One region of the Pseudarthrobacter sp. MDT1-40-2 genome, then DNA from elsewhere that is predicted to be linked to it. Evidence: riboswitches for the same ligand, from Rfam matches in the RefSeq annotation. Region 1 holds a riboswitch; each other region holds the start of a gene.
The links. A riboswitch is a leader RNA that binds a small molecule or an ion and turns the genes downstream of it on or off. The one in region 1 is predicted to bind thiamine pyrophosphate.

Region 1 (4,218 bases):
GCCATGGCCAAGGTGCCGGGGGCCGAAGGTCAGTTCATCCAGCACCCGGCTGGTGACAAACTGGTGCTCCGGCTCCTGGAAGACAGTGCCGATCCGGGCAATCAGTTCCTTGGCCTTCCAGCGGTAAGGATCGATTCCGGCACCACGGGAAAGCTCGACGGCGGCCGACACAGTCCCGCCGGCCGGTTCCAACAGGCCGCCAAGAGTCAGCGCCACCGTTGATTTTCCCGAGCCGTTGGGGCCGGTGATGGTGAGCGCCTGCCCGGCGCGGACCGTTGCCTGTACCCCTGTCTGGACGGCGGGCGGCGGTACTTTGCGCAGCCCCCGGCGGGTGGCCCTTCCGCGGGACACGGCGAGGTTTTCGGCTGTCAGCAGCATGGCCGCAGCTGCCGGCGCTGTCCGCGGGCGCGTCAACGGAACGTAGCCCGGTACCCAGACCCCCGCCGTCGCGAGCAGTTCGCGCGCCTGCCCCAGGACCTGGTCCGGCGGGCCGTCAAACAGCACCCCGGAGGGACTTCCGCCAGCGGCGGAAGACGCACCGCGGCCAGGCTGCAGCACCACAATCCGGTCCACCACGTCTTTCCAGACGGATACCCGGTGCTCCACCACCACCAGCGTGGCGCCGGTTTTATCCAGGCACCGGGCCACGGCGTCCCGGACTTCCAGCACACCGGCCGGATCAAGGTTGGCGGTGGGTTCATCCAGCAGGATCAGCCCCGGCCGCATGGCCAGGATGCCGGCGAGCGCAAGCCGCTGCTTTTGCCCGCCGGACAATGCCGACGTCGGGTGGTCCAGTTCCAGCCCGCCCCCGGCAGAGCCTGAACCAGAGTTGCGCAGGCCTACGTCCTCCAGGGCTTCGTGGACCCGCCGCCAGATCTCGTCCCGGGGCACCGCAAGGTTCTCCGCGCCGAACGCGACGTCGTCCGCCAGGCGCGAGAGCACTACCTGGGTTTCCGGGTCCTGCTGCATGAGCCCGGCACGGCCGCGCTGCTCCCGGGGCGGGGCGCCGTCGATCAGCAGTGTTCCGGATTCGTCGGCGTCGTCCTCCTCGTCACCGAGCACCCCGGCGAGGGCATGGAGGAGCGTGGACTTACCGGACCCGGACGGGCCCAGCAGCAGCACCCGTTCGCCGGGGCGGACGTCCAGGTCCAGGCCGGCCACGGCCGGCGTGGTCCGTCCGGCGTGCCGCCATCCCCATCCCTGGGCGGTGATGGCGGCAGGGCGGACGCCGTCGTCGGCTGTTGGCATCAGTTGAAGACGGGCTCCGTTGCGGCCCGGCGGGACGCGAAGGAACTCAACACACCGGTTTTGGCCAAGCCGCGCGTGGCTACCCAGGAGAGGGCACCGGCAATAATCGCACCGGAGATGGCGCAGAAGATGATGTAGGCCAGCTTGTCGGCGCCCGGGTAGAGGATGTTCCAGCCCCAGGGCATGAAGGAGTCATTCAAGCCGCAGAAGAGTCCGGCAGCCGCGCCGGCCAGCAGCGCGGCGGTCAGGTTGTATTTCTGGTGCAGGAAGCTGCCTGTGCTCATGCGTCCGTAGACCAGGAACAGGAACACCAGCTCGGCGCCCAGGCCCTGCAGGAGGCCGGAAATCAGCACGGTCACGCCGTACTGCGAGCCCATGATCAGTTCCCCCGTGGCAGCGACGGTTTCACAGAAAATTGCCGCGCCTGGTTTGCGGATGATCAGCATTCCCAGCACCGCCGGAATCATCCAGCCGCCTGCGATCAGGCCGGTCAGCGGCGGGTAGACGGCGTTCATGGGCGCGGACACCACACCGGCGCCCTGGGACCATGCCCAGAAGATCACGCCGCCGGTCACCGCGATCAGCGCAGCCACCACAATGTCCACTACGCGCCAGCTCTTGCCGGTCTTCTTCGTGCTTACAGTTGTCATTTCTTCTTCCTCCTGAGGTACAGGAGGGGAGAGTTTCCGGCGGGCAAAAAGCCCCTTGTCCGGTAACTCTGAGAACTCGACTCCCTTGCGCCGGTACTAACCGGATCAGGTTCGAGGGTCTGCGGCAGCCCGCACTCTCAGCGCCCACCCGACTTCGCATTACTGCGGAGTACGACGGCGGCGCTCCCCTGTCGTGATAAATCCACCCTTATGGGCTGGTTCAGTTTACACCCGGCGTTCCTTGTGAGCGGCGGAGACGAAAGACTTCTCCCGGCTAGCTGAGCGCGAGATCAACTGCGGCCTCCACATGAATCCGCGTCGTGGGGAACACCGGGACAGGGCTGTCCTCCGCCGTCACGAGCAACTCGATTTCAGTGCATCCCAGAATGATTCCTTCTGCCCCAGCGGCGACGAGGCGCTCCATGATCGCGCGGTACTCGGCGCGGGACTCTTCCCTCACAACGCCGCGGACAAGTTCATCGTAAATAATCCGGTGCACAGTCGCTCGGTCGCGCTGCTCCGGAACGATGACGTCGAGGCCATTGGCGTTGAGCCGGTCTCGGTAGAAATTCTGTTCCATGGTGAACATGGTGCCTAGCAGTCCGACGCGGTTCAGACCATGCTGCTTTATCTGGTTGGACGTGGTGTCGACGATGTGCAGCACGGGGATGGCTACCGCTTCTTCGACGGCGTCAACGACGATATGCATTGTGTTCGTACAGAGTACGAGGATGTCAGCGCCTGCCGCTTCCAACGAGGAAGCTTTCATGGCCAGCATATTGCCGGCCTCCTTCCACTCCCCGCCTGACTGGAGCCGCTCCATATCCGCGAAGTCCATGGAGTCCAGGAGAATGCTGGCCGAGTGGACGCCGCCGAGACGACTCCGTACTAGTTCATTCGCCAATCGATAGTACTCAGCGGTGGATTCCCAACTCATACCACCAAGCATTCCTATGGTTCGCATATTCCCTCCCACTTCTACTGAAGGACGCCTCATGAATAGACAGGATCGTGACGCAATGGCGCAGGCGCAGATAATGAACAACTTCGCTAATGATCCTTCTGGGAACTCCTCACATTTGTAAAGCAATGTCCGTCTACGAGCGTCGACCCCTTAAACCAAGAGGTTAGCGCGTAGCCGATTTGACCTTCACACTAGTGTGAAGGTGGAGACTGAATACCGGCAGGCTCTCCGATGGCGCGGTGCTCTGTCCGGGCGGTGATCCTGTGGATTCCGGCCCCGAGCTTATAAATCAAACGAGCACCCAGGAGTCAACAACTTATGAGTAGTGACACGCGCCTCGCCCCTGCAACAGGGCCCCTCGGCACTGTCACCGTTCCCGAAGGAGCGGTCATCGGCCCGATCGCGACCAGCCCGGCGCCGAGGAAGCGATTGTCTCCGGGCGAGGTTCTGACAATCTCCGTCCTGGTCTTCTCGGCGTTCGTGGCGTTCCTGTCCGAGATGGTGGTCGGGGTGGCGCTGCCGCAAATCATGGACGACCTCAACATCACGGCTACGACCGGGCAGTGGCTCACCACCGGCTACGCCCTCACCCTCGCGGTGATCATCCCGACCACCGGTTACATCATGCAGCGGTTCCAGCTGCGGACAATTTTCATTGTCAGCGTCGGATTGTTCACCCTCGGCACCTTCATCGCGGCCGTCGCACCCGGCTTCGCACTGCTGCTCACAGGCCGAGTTGTGCAAGCCCTCGGTACGGCGGTGTTGGTTCCGCTGCTGATGACGACGTCGATCGGTCTCGTTGCACCGTCTCGTCGTGGACAGATGATGGCGTTAGTCACTGCGGTGTCTGCCGTCGCACCCGCCCTCGGTCCGGCCTTCTCCGGCCTCGTGATGTCTCAGCTGACCTGGCGGTGGTTGTTCATCATCATTTTGCCGCTGTCGCTATTAGGCCTCCTCATCGGGGCCATCAAGATGCCAAACCTCACGACGCCGCGACGCATCGGATTCGACGCGCTGTCGCTGGTGCTCTCCGCGATCGGATTCGGCGCGTTGGTGTACGGCCTGGCGAGTGCTGGCGAATCCCGCGGCGGTCACTTCTCTAGTGCTTTCTGGATCGCGATCCCGCTGGGCCTGCTGGGTATCGCAGCATTCGTGTTGCGGCAGCTCCGATTGCAGCGCCGTGACGCGGCCGTTCTGGACATGCGGATCTTCCTGCATGCCGGGTTCGCACGACCCGGCATCGTCTTCCTCTTCCTGGTGATGGGCGCCTTCAGTCTCGCCACCCTGCTCCCTCTCGTCCTGCAGGAATCGCTCGGAGTCGGTTCGTTGGAGACCGGGCTGCTCATGGTGCCCGGC
Region 2 (4,218 bases), on a different contig from region 1:
GTAAGCACCGAAGATCCAGTTTACGCTAAATCTGGCTCCGGCCGCAAATGAGGCTGGTTCCGGGCTGTACCGTACAAATCACTAAGCAATTTCTCTCAGCAATGCTGAACGCACATCCGGAACCGTGCCTGACTATCCTACCCGTACGCACAGGACATGTCCGCCAGGCTCAGGCAAACCGGCGCGGCGCGTCGAAGAAGTCCACCTCGAACCGGCATGACTGGGTAAAGGCAGCCAGCATGGCCGAGCGGTCGGCCGCAGATCCGTTCCTTCCCGCAGCGTCGGCGATGGCAATCGCCTGCCGGGTGGCTTCGGCGAAAGCTTCGTCCGCGTAGGTACGGAGCCAGTCTGCATACGGATGTCCCGCCGGTGATTCGGCTGCCAGGAACTGACCGTGGAGACGCTCCCCCACTTCCGCATACAACCAGAAGCACGGCAGCACCGCTGCCACCAGGACGCCGTAGCTGCCAACGGACGAGGCCGCCAGAAGATGATCGACGTAGCTTTTGGTCACCGGACCCTGGCCCGTGGGCGACGGGCGGCCAGCCAGCCAGGTCCTGTGCAGCTCCGATTCGACCTCAAGGCAGCTCAGCGCCGAGCGCGCCCAGAACATTTGCTCCGCCTCTGTGGGCGCCAACGCGCTTGCCCGCGACAACACCCGCGAGTAGCCGTTCAGGTACAAGGAGTCCTGGCTCAGGTAATACGCGAAGTGCTCCTCGGTCAGGGCTCCGGACGCCAGTTCCCGGATAAAGTCCAGTGCGTAGATATCGTCCAGGTAAGGCTCCGCTTCCCGCCGGAGAAGGTCAGAGAAACTGCCGGGCAGGTCAGTCCCCGCGCCGTCTGCACCCGCAGGGACGAGGTGGTGAAAGTGATGGACGGGGCCCTTTCCACTTCCGACGGCGAGGCTGCCGCCCCCGGCAAGCGCCCCTTCCAGCCAAGGTTTGACCACCGCCAGCGCTTCCTCCCAGTTGCCTAGCCTCGCCATCACGGTGGCCATGGCGGAGGACAGCGAGCAACCCGTGCCATGGCTGTTATTTGTGGCAATCCGGCGCCCCTGGAACTCCACGACCTCCGAGGACAGCAGCCCTGCACTGTTGACGAGGGCGTCAGGGCAGGTACCGCCGTCGAGGTGTCCGCCCTTGACCAGGACCGTGGCTCCGCTGGCCGTGGATAGGCGCTTACCCTGTTCCAGTGCGCCCGCCCAGTCCTGTGCGGGCTCCTCCCCCAGGAGAATTGCCAGTTCCGGAAGGTTGGGCGTGACGAGGTCCGCAAGAGGCAGCAGCCTGAGCAGCGCTTGCTCGGCCTGTTCCTTGAGCAGCCGGTCCCCACTGGTGGCGACCATGACAGGATCCAGGACCACGACGGCGGGACGCACCTTCCGCAACCACTCCCCGACCACCGTGACCACTTCCTCCTCACCCAGCATGCCGATCTTGACGGCATCAATGGTGATGTCCTCGCTGATGGCGTCCAACTGCTGCGCCAGGAACGACTCCGGCGGTACGTGGATGCCCCGGACGCCGCGTGTGTTCTGTGCGGTGAGCGCCGTGATGGCGGCCATGCCGTAACCACCGTTGGCCGCGATGCTCTTCAGGTCAGCCTGAATTCCGGCGCCGCCGGATGGATCCGAACCCGCGATGGACAGCACCCGGGGAATCGAGTGCCTTGGGGGCTGACTGGACGTGCCATTGCTGGCTGTGCTGGTTGACGTTGCAGGCAGTATGAATGACGAAGTCACGTGGACATCCCTTCGCCGGTGCTAACCGGACAGGTTCAACGGGTCTTATCTCAGCCGGCTCCGATGCCTGGCACCCCGTGTCAGTACTACAGCCTAACGCAGACGAAAAAGGGCCCGGTCCCGCGGCCTGCAACCGCCGGGACCGGACCCTTCACTCAGTCAGCGCTAGAGCTCAGATGCCGGTACGCCCACGCCCAGGATGATCGGCTGGGAGGCATCAGGCTTGCTGGCCTGAGCAGCTGCCGCAGAGACCGGAGCCTTCGCTTCATGGCTGTGTGAACCTGTGGCAGCGGGAGCAGGCGCGTGCTGCTCTACGCTGGTCTCGTTCGCTGCACCCTGCGCACGGCTGGCACTGCGGTTGCGGCGCGGACGGCGTGAGCGTGACGGGTCTGCTGCTTCGGGAGCGGCAGCGGCTGCCGGAGCAGCGGACACCGTGCGGGCGCCAGTTGTCTCGGTGACCTTTTCGGCTGCAGGTTCACCCAGGTGGGCGAACGCTTCGGCGAGGCTGTCCAGCGTGAGCTTGGGCTGCGGCTGTTCCTCGTCCGTGTGGGCGACCGAAGGCAGTGCAACCTTCTCGCCGCCGAACGTCAAAACAGCGGCGGGAGCAGCGACCGGAGGCTGGGGAGCCGTGGTTTCAGGTTCCCGTGTTTCGCGCACCGTTTCAACAGCGGCCGGCGCAGCTGCCGGAGCCGCGTGTTCCTGGTCATGCTGGTGGGCAGCATGTGCGGCGGCGGCGATGTTGGCAAGTGCCGCGCGGGTTGCCTCGGCTTTGGCGTGGCGCTCGGCGTCGTTCGGTTCGGACTGAACCGTGTGCACCACGGCCGCCGGTGCTGCAACGTCAAGCTGCTGGCCGCCGCGTCCGCGACGGCGCTTACGTTCGCCCCGTGCAGGCTGTGCCTCAATGCGGGGTGCCTCGCTGCGCTGGTTGTCGCTGCGGAACGCGTGGTGGTCAGCAGCCACAACATTGGCGCGGCGGTGCTCCACAGGTTCGTCGTGCGTGACTACACCCCGCCCTGCGCAGACCTCACACTGCTCACCAAAGACTTCCAGCAGACCGGTGCCCATGCGCTTGCGCGTCATCTGGACCAGGCCCAGTGATGTGACCTCAGCGACCTGGTGCTTGGTGCGGTCACGGCCCAGGCACTCCACCATGCGGCGCAGCACCAGGTCCCTGTTGGATTCCAGCACCATGTCGATGAAGTCGATCACGATGATTCCACCAATGTCGCGCAGGCGCAGCTGGCGAACCACTTCCTCGGCAGCTTCGAGGTTGTTCTTGGTGACTGTCTCTTCCAGGTTGCCGCCGCTGCCGGTGAACTTGCCGGTGTTGACGTCCACCACGGTCATGGCTTCCGTGCGGTCAATCACCAGCGAACCGCCCGAAGGCAGGAAGACCTTGCGGTCCAGGGCCTTGGCAATCTGCTCGTCGATCCGCCAGGCAGCGAAGATGTCCTGGTCCTGGGTCCACTTCTCAAGGCGGCCCACCAGGTCCGGTGCCACGTAGGTCACGTAGGCCTCGATGGTGTCCCAGGCCTCCTCGCCGGACACGATCAGCTTGGAGAAGTCCTCGTTGAAGACATCGCGGACAACCTTGATGGTGAGGTCAGGTTCTCCGTACAGCAGCTCCGGGGCCAGGACCTTGGTGGACTTGGCCTGTCCTTCAATGCCCTCCCACTGCGCACGGAGGCGGTTGATGTCGTGAGTCAGTTCCTCTTCCGAGGCACCCTCGGCAGCAGTCCGGACAATCACCCCGGCATTTTCGGGCAGCCGGTCCTTGAGGATCCGCTTGAGGCGGTTACGCTCGACGTCGGGCAGCTTGCGTGAGATGCCCGTCATGGATCCACCGGGTACGTACACGAGGTAACGGCCCGGAAGCGAAATCTGGCTGGTCAGGCGGGCGCCCTTGTGGCCTACCGGATCCTTGGTCACCTGGACCAGGACGGTGTCGCCGGACTTCAGCGCGTTCTCGATCCGGCGCTGCTTGCCCTCAAGGTTGACAGCTTCCCAGTTGACTTCACCGGCGTACAGCACGGCATTGCGGCCGCGTCCGATGTCCACGAAAGCAGCTTCCATGGAGGGCAGCACGTTCTGTACCTTGCCCAGGTACACGTTGCCGATCAGGGAATCCTGCTGGGTCTTGGACACAAAGTGCTCGGCCAGAACGCCGTCCTCAAGGACGCCGATCTGGATTCTGTCGTCGCGCTGACGCACGATCATCTGGCGGTCCACAGACTCACGGCGGGCCAGGAACTCGGCCTCGGTGATGACGGTGCGGCGGCGTCCGGTGTCGCGCGATTCACGGCGGCGCTGCTTCTTTGCCTCCAGGCGGGTTGATCCCTTGACGCTGGTGACGCGGTTGTTGACGGGTGCCTCGCTGACGGCGCGGGGCGCACGGACGCGGGTCACGGTGTTGGGCGGATCGTCATCCTCGCCACCAGTCAGTTCGAGGTCCTGGTCGCCACGGCGGCGACGCCGGCGAC
Region 3 (4,218 bases), on a different contig from region 1:
GTGAATCCCGCGCTCTGCAGGTACGGCACAGGATCACGGGTTATGTGATCTGCGCTGATGCGGATGCACAGTGGTTCGATCGCGCGCATAACGGCACGTGCCAAAACACTCGTTGACCGCCCGTGTTCAGCCAGGACGAACAACCCGCCCGGGCGGAGTACACGGTATGCCTCACGGCTGGCGGCAAGCGGATCAGGGATGGTGCAGAACGTGAAGGTGGAGATGACGGTGTCGGCAGTCTCTGACGGCAAGGCCAAGGCCTGCGCATCACCATGATGCAACTCGACGCGACTGAGCCTGCTTTCTTCCGCGCGCTTGCGGGCGATGGCGAGCATTTCTTCGGAAAGTTCAATTCCTGTCACGTGCTGTACATCGGGACCATACAGCGGCAGGTTCAGGCCGGAGCCCACGCCTATCTCAATTACCGCTCCGCGGGCCATCGAAACAGCCCAGGCCCGGGCCCCCGCAGCGACATGGCGCTCAAAGAAAAACATCCATCGGTCATAGTGACGGGCGTTCTTGTTGAACGCTCTCCTGATGTCTTCGTTGCTGGTCTGGAACACAACAACCTCCCGGAGATACTCCGCTTCTTCGCTGCCGGCACCCACTTTGGAGAAGCAGTTCCCACGACCAAAATCATGGCCGTGTGCCTCAAATTCTAGGGCAGCGCAGGCACGTGGTACCTATGGGCGGGTGGCACATCTTCCAGCACGCAGAAGCGAACTCCCTAGACTGACCACCATGCTCACCGGATATGTATCCCGAACCGCCGTGGTCTTGATGATTGCAGTCTCGTTGGCCGGATGCTCGGGTGCGTCCATGACTTCCCGCAGCACCTTCGCACGGGAGTTCCTTGGCAACTTTGTGAGGTCTTTCGCTGGTGACCGCCATAACGACATCAACGGTTTCGCACGGTCCGCCGTCGATCTGATGAGTAACGATGCCGAGACCGCCGCCACGCTGAGCCTGGTGGGCATCGAGGAGCGGGAGGCGGACCGCGTAGAGGATCCGTTCGGAGCCCTGACGTTTCGGGTCCAGATGCCGGGCACGTCCACCGCGAAACCGTTTGATGCCTGCTACGAAGTTGAGTTCGATCGATATGGCGCAAACGACAGGCGGGTCTGGGAGGGTGACGATTACTTCCGCGAACAACCATGTCCGGCAAATGTGGCTCCTGTCATTCCGCCAATCGACACCAGCATCCGCTTTGTAGTAGCTGCCAACGCGGAAGAGGCAGCGGTACGAGTGCTTTCCGAAATGACCCCAGCAGCAGTGCCCGATGGCGATGGTGACTACATCGCCTCACGGATACTGGCGTTGTTGGAAGCACCCACGGGTGAATACGAGGAGCTCGCCCCGCCTGCTGTGGTCGTGGTCAGTGACAGCATAGGCGTTGCCATGGGAGCCGCACCCGGCGATTGCGTTCTCGTTGCCCGCGTGGACGGTGTGGTCTCGCGGGTGCGGCCTGCGCCCATCCGGCTTGAGCCCGGCGAGCTGGGCTGCACGCCGGAGACCGCCCTGATGGATCCCACTGAACTGGGCCCGCCACACTGATATACCGGCAGGATCAAAAAACCCCGCATCAAAACCCCGGTATCAGGCGCTGACGCGCCGTCCGGTATCAGGCGACGACGCGCCGTCCGGCGTCAAGCGCTGACAGGAGGTCTGCTGCCGCTTGTGCGGGATCCGGTGCGTGGGTAATGGCCCGGACCACGACGATACGGCTGGCACCGGCTTCCACGACCTCCCGCACATTGCCGTGATCGATGCCGCCAATGGCGAACCACGGGACATCGGTGCCGCCCGTTCCAGCGGATGCGGCAGCATGCCGCACCAGATCGAGCCCGACGGCGGCGCGTCCCGGCTTGGTGGGGGTGGCCCAGACCGGTCCGACGCAGAAGTAGTCCAGGTTTCCGGCGCGGGCATCGGCGATGGCGGCGTCCACCTGCTCCGGGGTATGTGAGGACAGGCCAACGATGGGTGCTGCGCCAAGCAGGCTCCGCACCTTCGCCGTGGGGAGGTCTTTTTGGCCGACATGGAAAACAGGGGTTCCGGAGAGCAGCGCAATGTCGGCACGGTCATTTACCGCCCACAGCCGTTCATGACGTTCGGCAGCCCTCCTGAGCACCTCAAGGAGTTCGAGCTCCTGGGCGGCCTCAATGGTCTTGTCCCTCAACTGGATAATGTCCACGCCGCCCGCGAAAGCGGCGTTTACGAAGGTTTCGAAATCGCCCCGTTCGGTGCGGGCATCGGTGCAGAGGTAAAGGCGGGCAGAGCTGAGGTCCGGGCGGGCTGTCATGGATCCAGCCTAATTCCTCTAAGCTGGGGAGGTACTGCGGGAGCCAATATGACCGTCATGGAGACGGCAAGGCTGAGAGGGCATCAGAGCCGACCGCTTGACCTGATCCGGCTAGTACCGGCGTAGGGAAGGAATCCAAGGATGGACGCTGCAGCCGCCACGGCACAAAGCTTCCGTGCCGACGTCGCCGTGATCGGCGGAGGAGTGATCGGCCACGCCGTGGCCTGGGAGTTCCAGCGCACCGGCCGTTCCGTGGCCCTGATCGATGATGCTCCGGGCTCCGGTGCCAGCTGGGCGGCCGCCGGAATGCTGGCCGCGGTCAGCGAATACCACTACCAGGAAGAGGACCTCCTGGAGCTGATGGTGGAATCTTCCGCGATGTGGCCGTCCTTCGCGGAGGCCCTCGCCTTGAGCTCTGGAACCGCCACCGGATATTTGACGACGCCGACCCTCACGGTGGGTGCCGGCGCGGCGGACCGCACGGCGCTCCTTGACCTGCGCCGGGTCCAGCTGGAGCGCGGACTCGCCGTGGAGCCCTTGACCATCAGGGAAGCCCGCAACCGCGAGCCGCTGTTGAGCCCCGGTATTTCCTGCGCCCTCCATACCCCCGATGACCACCAGGTGGATCCGCGGCTGCTGATCAAGGCTCTCCGAGACGCGCTGGGCGGGAAACAGGACGGCAGTGCAGGCGTCGAAAACGCCGTCGGCGGCTTTGCCATCCAGGCGGCGGCCGAAGAACTGATGTACGACGGCGGGAAGGTCACCGGGGTGCGCCTGCGTGGCGGGGGAGAGGTGCTTGCCGCTGAGACGATCGTGGCGAACGGACTGCATGCCGGGCAGTTGGCCGGCCTCCCCGATGGACTGCACTTGCCCCTGCGGCCGGTCCATGGGGACATCCTGCGGCTGCGTGTTCCTGAGCGTCTGCTGCCCCTGCTGACCGCCACCATCCGCGGCCTGGTGCATGGCGTTCCCGTATACATCGTGCCGCGCACCGACGGGACGGTGGTGATCGGGGCCACCCAGCGCGAAGACGCGTTGTCCGGCCACGCGTTCAACAACGGTTCCAATGCGGTTTCGGCAGGGGGCGTATACCAGTTGCTCCGCGATGCCCAGCAGCTGGTCCCCGCCGTCGCCGAGCTCGAACTGCTGGAAAGCACTGCCCGCGCCAGGCCTGCCACCCCCGACAATGCGCCGTTCCTGGGCAGGGTGGCATCGGCCGCCGGGCACGTTGAGGGACTGGTGATTGCCACCGGATTCTTCCGCCACGGAGTTTTGCTCGCCCCGGTGGCGGCCCGCATCTGCCGCGAACTGGCTGACGGGGAGCCGGATCCGCGCTGGAGGCCCTTCCTTCCGGACCGCTTCCCAGCAGCCGCGGCGCCGCCAGGACCAGGCCGCCATCCACTGCAGGATCTTCCGTTCGAACAACAGGAAACCCGATGAACATCACCCTCAATGGCGAAAACCATCCGCTGGACCCCGGTACCTCACTCAGTGCGCTGGTCACCCAAGTGACGGGCCGTCCGCTGGCAGCCAACGGGCAGGCCACGGACGGACGCAAACTCGGCGTGGCGGTAGCCCGCAACGCAGCCGTTGTGCCACGCAGCCAGTGGGCAGCAACGGCGCTCGCGGACGGCGACGACGTGGAAATTGTTACAGCAGTACAAGGAGGCTAGGAATGTCTGAACAGATAACCCGACCAGCGACCGAACTGTCGACGGCGGCACGCACCCCCGCTGAGGTGGCCGCCGCACCGCTCCTGATTAACGGCGTCGAACTTGGCTCCCGGCTGATCATGGGGACCGGCGGCGCGCCGAGCCTGGATGGGCTGGGTGCGGCGCTCGTGGCCTCCGGGACTGGACTCACCACCGTTGCCATGCGCAGGTACTCACCGGCGGAGACGGGGTCCCTGTTCCAGCTGC
Region 4 (4,218 bases), on a different contig from region 1:
CCAGGGTGCCATCGCGGCGATCATGGCTGCCCTAGAGCGTCCGGACCTGGTCCGCTCCTTGACCCTGGTTGAGCCGGCCTGCCTGTCCCTGACTGCCGAACTGCCGGCTACGGCTGCCCACATCGAGTTGATGAAGCCCCTGTTTGATGTGCGCCACCAGCTCAGCGACCATGATTTCCAGCGGGAATTTGTGCGCCGGATGTTCGCTGCGGATGCAAGGGAATCCGCCACGCCGGAGGAGCAACGGCAGGCCCGGCGGCTGCGCCTGCAGGCGCCGCCCTGGGAAGCTCCGCTGCAGATCGTTCCCGGCGTCCCAACACTGGTGCTCACCGGGGGTTGGGAACCGTTGTACGAAGAGATCGCCGGTTACCTGCGTGAGACCGGTGCCGTGCATCGGATTGCAGCAGGCGGGCACCGGCCCCACGATTCTCCCGAGGGCGACCGATATATCCGGTCCTTTATTGCTGAGGCGAGCCGGAGCCGGCAGCCCCGGGCGTCCTGAGAAACCTAGCCGTCGGCAGGAACTTTGGGCTCGGGCAGGTATACCTTGGCGCCGGAAGCCAGGAATTCCTCGCTCTTTTCCTTCATTCCGCTGTACAACCCGGCAATGGCGGCCTGGGAATCTGCTGAACCGTATTCGTTCCGGATATCTTGGCTGATCTTCATGGAGCAGAACTTGGGCCCGCACATGGAACAGAAGTGTGCCGTCTTGGCCGGCTCGGCGGGCAATGTTTCGTCGTGGAAGGCCTCGGCCGTTACCGGGTCAAGGGACAGTGCGAACTGGTCGCGCCAACGGAACTCGAACCGGGCTTTGGACAATGCGTCATCCCGTTCATGGGCACCCGGGTGTCCCTTGGCCAGGTCGGCCGCGTGGGCGGCGATCTTGTAGGTGATCACGCCGGTCTTGACATCGTCCTTGTTGGGCAGTCCCAGGTGCTCCTTGGGGGTGACGTAGCAGAGCATGGCCGTGCCGTAGCGGGCGATTTCCGTGGCGCCAATAGCCGAGGTGATGTGGTCATAGCCCGGCGCAATGTCCGTCACCAACGGACCAAGCGTGTAAAACGGCGCTCCCTTGCACAGCTCCTGCTGCCGTTCCACGTTCTCCCGCACCAGGTGGAACGGCACGTGGCCCGGCCCCTCCACCATGACCTGCACGTCGTACTCCCAGGCGCGCTGCGTCAGTTCAGCCAAGGTATCCAGCTCGGCGAACTGCGCGGCATCGTTGGCGTCCGCCGTCGAACCCGGACGCAGGCCGTCGCCCAGCGAAAAGGCGACGTCGTACCGGGCGAAGATTTCGCACAGCTCGTCAAAGTGCGTGTAGAGGAAGTTCTCCTGGTGGTGCGCCAGGCACCAGCCAGCCATGATGGAACCGCCCCGGGACACGATTCCAGTAACCCGGTTGGCCGTGAGCGGTACGTAGCGCAGCAGGACGCCGGCGTGGATGGTCATGTAATCCACGCCCTGCTCGCACTGCTCGATCACGGTGTCCCTGAAAATCTCCCAGGTCAGGGCATTGGCCTCGCCGTTCACTTTTTCCAGTGCCTGGTAGATGGGCACGGTGCCGATCGGAACCGGCGAATTACGGATAAGCCACTCCCGGGTGGTGTGGATATCGTCGCCGGTGGAGAGGTCCATCACCGTGTCGGCACCCCATTGCGTGGCCCACTGCAGCTTGTCCACCTCTTCGGCGACGGAACTGGTGACAGCCGAGTTGCCGATGTTCGCATTGATCTTCACCAGGAAGGCCTTTCCGATGATCATCGGTTCGGACTCCGGGTGGTTGATGTTGTTGGGGATGATCGCCCGGCCGGCTGCCACCTCTGAGCGCACCAGCTCTACATCGCAGTTCTCCCTCAGCGCGACGAACTGCATTTCCTGGGTGATGGCGCCCTGCCGGGCGTAGTGCATCTGCGTCACTGTCTTGCCGTCGACGGCGCGGCGGGGCACGGGCCGCGCCCCCTTCCACTCAGCAGAGGCGGCGCCCCGGCGCACTGCGGACCGCCCGTCGTCGAGCAGGTTGCGTTCCCGGCCGGTATAGGGCTCAGTGTCACCACGCCCCTCAATCCATTCCGAGCGGAAGGGCGGCAGGCCCACCACTGGATCGCTTCCCGGCCCGGCGGTCCGGTACACCCGGAACGGCTCATTAGCCCGGCCGTTGGGTGAGGGTTCCAGCAAAATCTCTGTGACGGGGACTCTGATTCCGGCGGTTTCATCACTGATATATGCCAGCGAATGGGACTTCAACGACTGGGTTTCAGGGGTGGCAGCTTCATGGTGGACAGGGCTTTGCCGTGTTACGGGGGTACTCAATGAATACTCACTTCCTTCGCCGGCATTACCCGGACAGGTTCAACGGTCGCAGGCTGCGTCAGCCCGATCTCAGCCCCTGCAAGGGCACCCGTGTGGTCAAGAGGAAAGCTATCACAGCTGCTGCGGAGGGCACTGTCACATTGCATCCGGCCATAGGGTGGTGGCATGGCCGGCATCATCGAATTCAGCGGAACTGTGCTCACTGCACCTGCAACGGAACGGCGGGGCCTCTGGTCCGTTGACGGCAGGCTGACGTTCAACCGCCCGGAAGGCGTCCCGGAGCTGGTCCTCGATGGTTGGGTCCTTCCCGGGTTTGTTGATGCCCACTGCCACGTCGGGCTCGGTCCCGGCGGAGTGGTGGACGCTGCTGCTGCCGAAGAACAAGCCCGCACGGACCTGGCAGCCGGAACGCTGCTGATCCGGGATGCCGGGTCTCCCGCGGACACCCGTTGGCTGCAGGGACGCGCAGACATGCCGGTCATCATCCGGGCAGGACGCCACATCGCCAGGACCCGCAGGTACCTCCGTGGTTTCGCCCAGGAAACCGAGCCGGATGGCCTGGTTGAGGCTGTGCGCAAGCAGGCCCGGTCAGGTGACGGGTGGATCAAACTGGTGGGGGACTGGATCGACCGCGACGCCGGTGACCTGGCGCCGTCGTTTCCGGCCGCCGTCGTCAAGGACGCGGTCCGCGCTGCACATGATGAAGGCGCGCGGGTGACCGCCCACTGTTTCGGGGAGCAAAGCCTTGATGACATGCTCGACGCCGGAATGGACTGTGTTGAGCACGCCACCGGCCTGCTTCCGAGGCATCTCCCGCGCTTCGTTGAGCAGGGCGTGCCGATCGTGCCCACCCTGATCAATATCGCCACGTTCCCGGACATTGCCGCCCAGGCAGGGCCGAAGTTCCCCCGCTATGCCGCGCACATGCTCGCCCTGTGGGAACGGCGCAACGAACGCGTCCTGGAAGCGTTCGAAGCGGGCGTCCGGATCTTCGCCGGCACGGATGCGGGCAGTGTCATCGGGCACGGCAGGATCGCGGATGAGATCCTGGCCCTCCACCGTGCCGGTCTGCCCATGGCCGCCGCGCTGGACGCCGCCGGCTGGGCGGCGCGGGACTGGCTGGGCGCTCAGGGCCTTTCGGAGGGTGCGAGGGCGGACGTCGTCATCTGCCGTGAGGATCCCCGGGCAGTACCGGAAACCATCAGCCGGCTGGCTCAGGTGGTGCTGGGCGGGCAGGTGCATGCCGGAAGCGGGACTAGGGGGCCAAAAACCCTTGATTTAAATTGAAGCTTCAAGTAAATTGGGGGTAGCGGCCCTCCAACCCCGAAGGCCATGCGATCGGGAGAGTTAAATGAATGCAGAAGCCGCCAGCCAGGACCTCCTTCCTGCCGGGCTCACCATGGGCACCGTGATGCTCAAGGTGGGAAACATGAAGGCCATGACCGACTACTACCAGCGTGCCCTCGGCCTGGTAGTAGTGGCAGAGCAGGATGGCGGCGTCTACCTTGGCAGACTGGGCCGTCCGCTAATCCACCTGGCGCCGGCGTTGGGCCTGCAGTTGCCGTCCCGGGGGGAAGCCGGCCTCTTCCATACAGCCCTCCTGTTTGAAGACCAGGCCTCCCTGGCGGCCACCGTGGCAACTGCCGCGCAGTTCGAGCCGGCGCTCTACGTTGGCAGCGCCGACCACCTGGTGAGCGAGGCGTTCTACTTCACTGATCCGGAAGACAACGGCATCGAGCTGTACCGGGACCGTCCGCGCGAGGACTGGAGCTGGGAGGGCAGGAGCGTGGTGATGGACAGCCTGACGTTGCCCCCGCAACGTTTCCTCGAGGCGCACCTGACGGAACAGTCCCTCGCATCCCAGCAGGACACCGGCGCCGGCGTTGGCCACGTCCACTTGCAGGTGGG

Region 2: it holds a riboswitch for thiamine pyrophosphate, as region 1 does, so the genes downstream of both, AC50X5_RS00990 (bifunctional hydroxymethylpyrimidine kinase/phosphomethylpyrimidine kinase) here and AC50X5_RS15925 (ECF transporter S component) in region 1, are expected to answer to the same signal.
Region 3: it holds a riboswitch for thiamine pyrophosphate, as region 1 does, so the genes downstream of both, thiO (glycine oxidase ThiO) here and AC50X5_RS15925 (ECF transporter S component) in region 1, are expected to answer to the same signal.
Region 4: it holds a riboswitch for thiamine pyrophosphate, as region 1 does, so the genes downstream of both, thiC (phosphomethylpyrimidine synthase ThiC) here and AC50X5_RS15925 (ECF transporter S component) in region 1, are expected to answer to the same signal.

The regions. Positions count from the first base shown of each region.
Region 1 is NZ_JBWZCL010000008.1:2,809-7,026, forward strand. It holds gene AC50X5_RS15920 (ABC transporter ATP-binding protein) at 1-1,248, opposite strand, end outside; gene AC50X5_RS15925 (ECF transporter S component) at 1,248-1,898, opposite strand; TPP riboswitch at 1,963-2,098, opposite strand; gene AC50X5_RS15930 (aspartate/glutamate racemase family protein) at 2,173-2,895, opposite strand; gene AC50X5_RS15935 (DHA2 family efflux MFS transporter permease subunit) at 3,181-4,218, shown strand, end outside.
Region 2 is NZ_JBWZCL010000001.1:210,171-214,388, forward strand. It holds gene AC50X5_RS00990 (bifunctional hydroxymethylpyrimidine kinase/phosphomethylpyrimidine kinase) at 170-1,738, opposite strand; TPP riboswitch at 1,729-1,826, opposite strand; gene AC50X5_RS00995 (Rne/Rng family ribonuclease) at 1,904-4,218, opposite strand, start outside.
Region 3 is NZ_JBWZCL010000001.1:625,276-629,493, reverse strand. It holds gene AC50X5_RS02910 (class I SAM-dependent methyltransferase) at 1-608, opposite strand, end outside; gene AC50X5_RS02905 (hypothetical protein) at 742-1,554, shown strand; gene thiE (thiamine phosphate synthase) at 1,622-2,299, opposite strand; TPP riboswitch at 2,326-2,445, shown strand; gene thiO (glycine oxidase ThiO) at 2,441-3,739, shown strand; gene thiS (sulfur carrier protein ThiS) at 3,736-3,972, shown strand; gene AC50X5_RS02885 (thiazole synthase) at 3,975-4,218, shown strand, end outside.
Region 4 is NZ_JBWZCL010000001.1:302,742-306,959, reverse strand. It holds gene AC50X5_RS01455 (alpha/beta fold hydrolase) at 1-502, shown strand, start outside; gene thiC (phosphomethylpyrimidine synthase ThiC) at 508-2,310, opposite strand; TPP riboswitch at 2,305-2,412, opposite strand; gene AC50X5_RS01445 (amidohydrolase family protein) at 2,476-3,597, shown strand; gene AC50X5_RS01440 (VOC family protein) at 3,662-4,218, shown strand, end outside.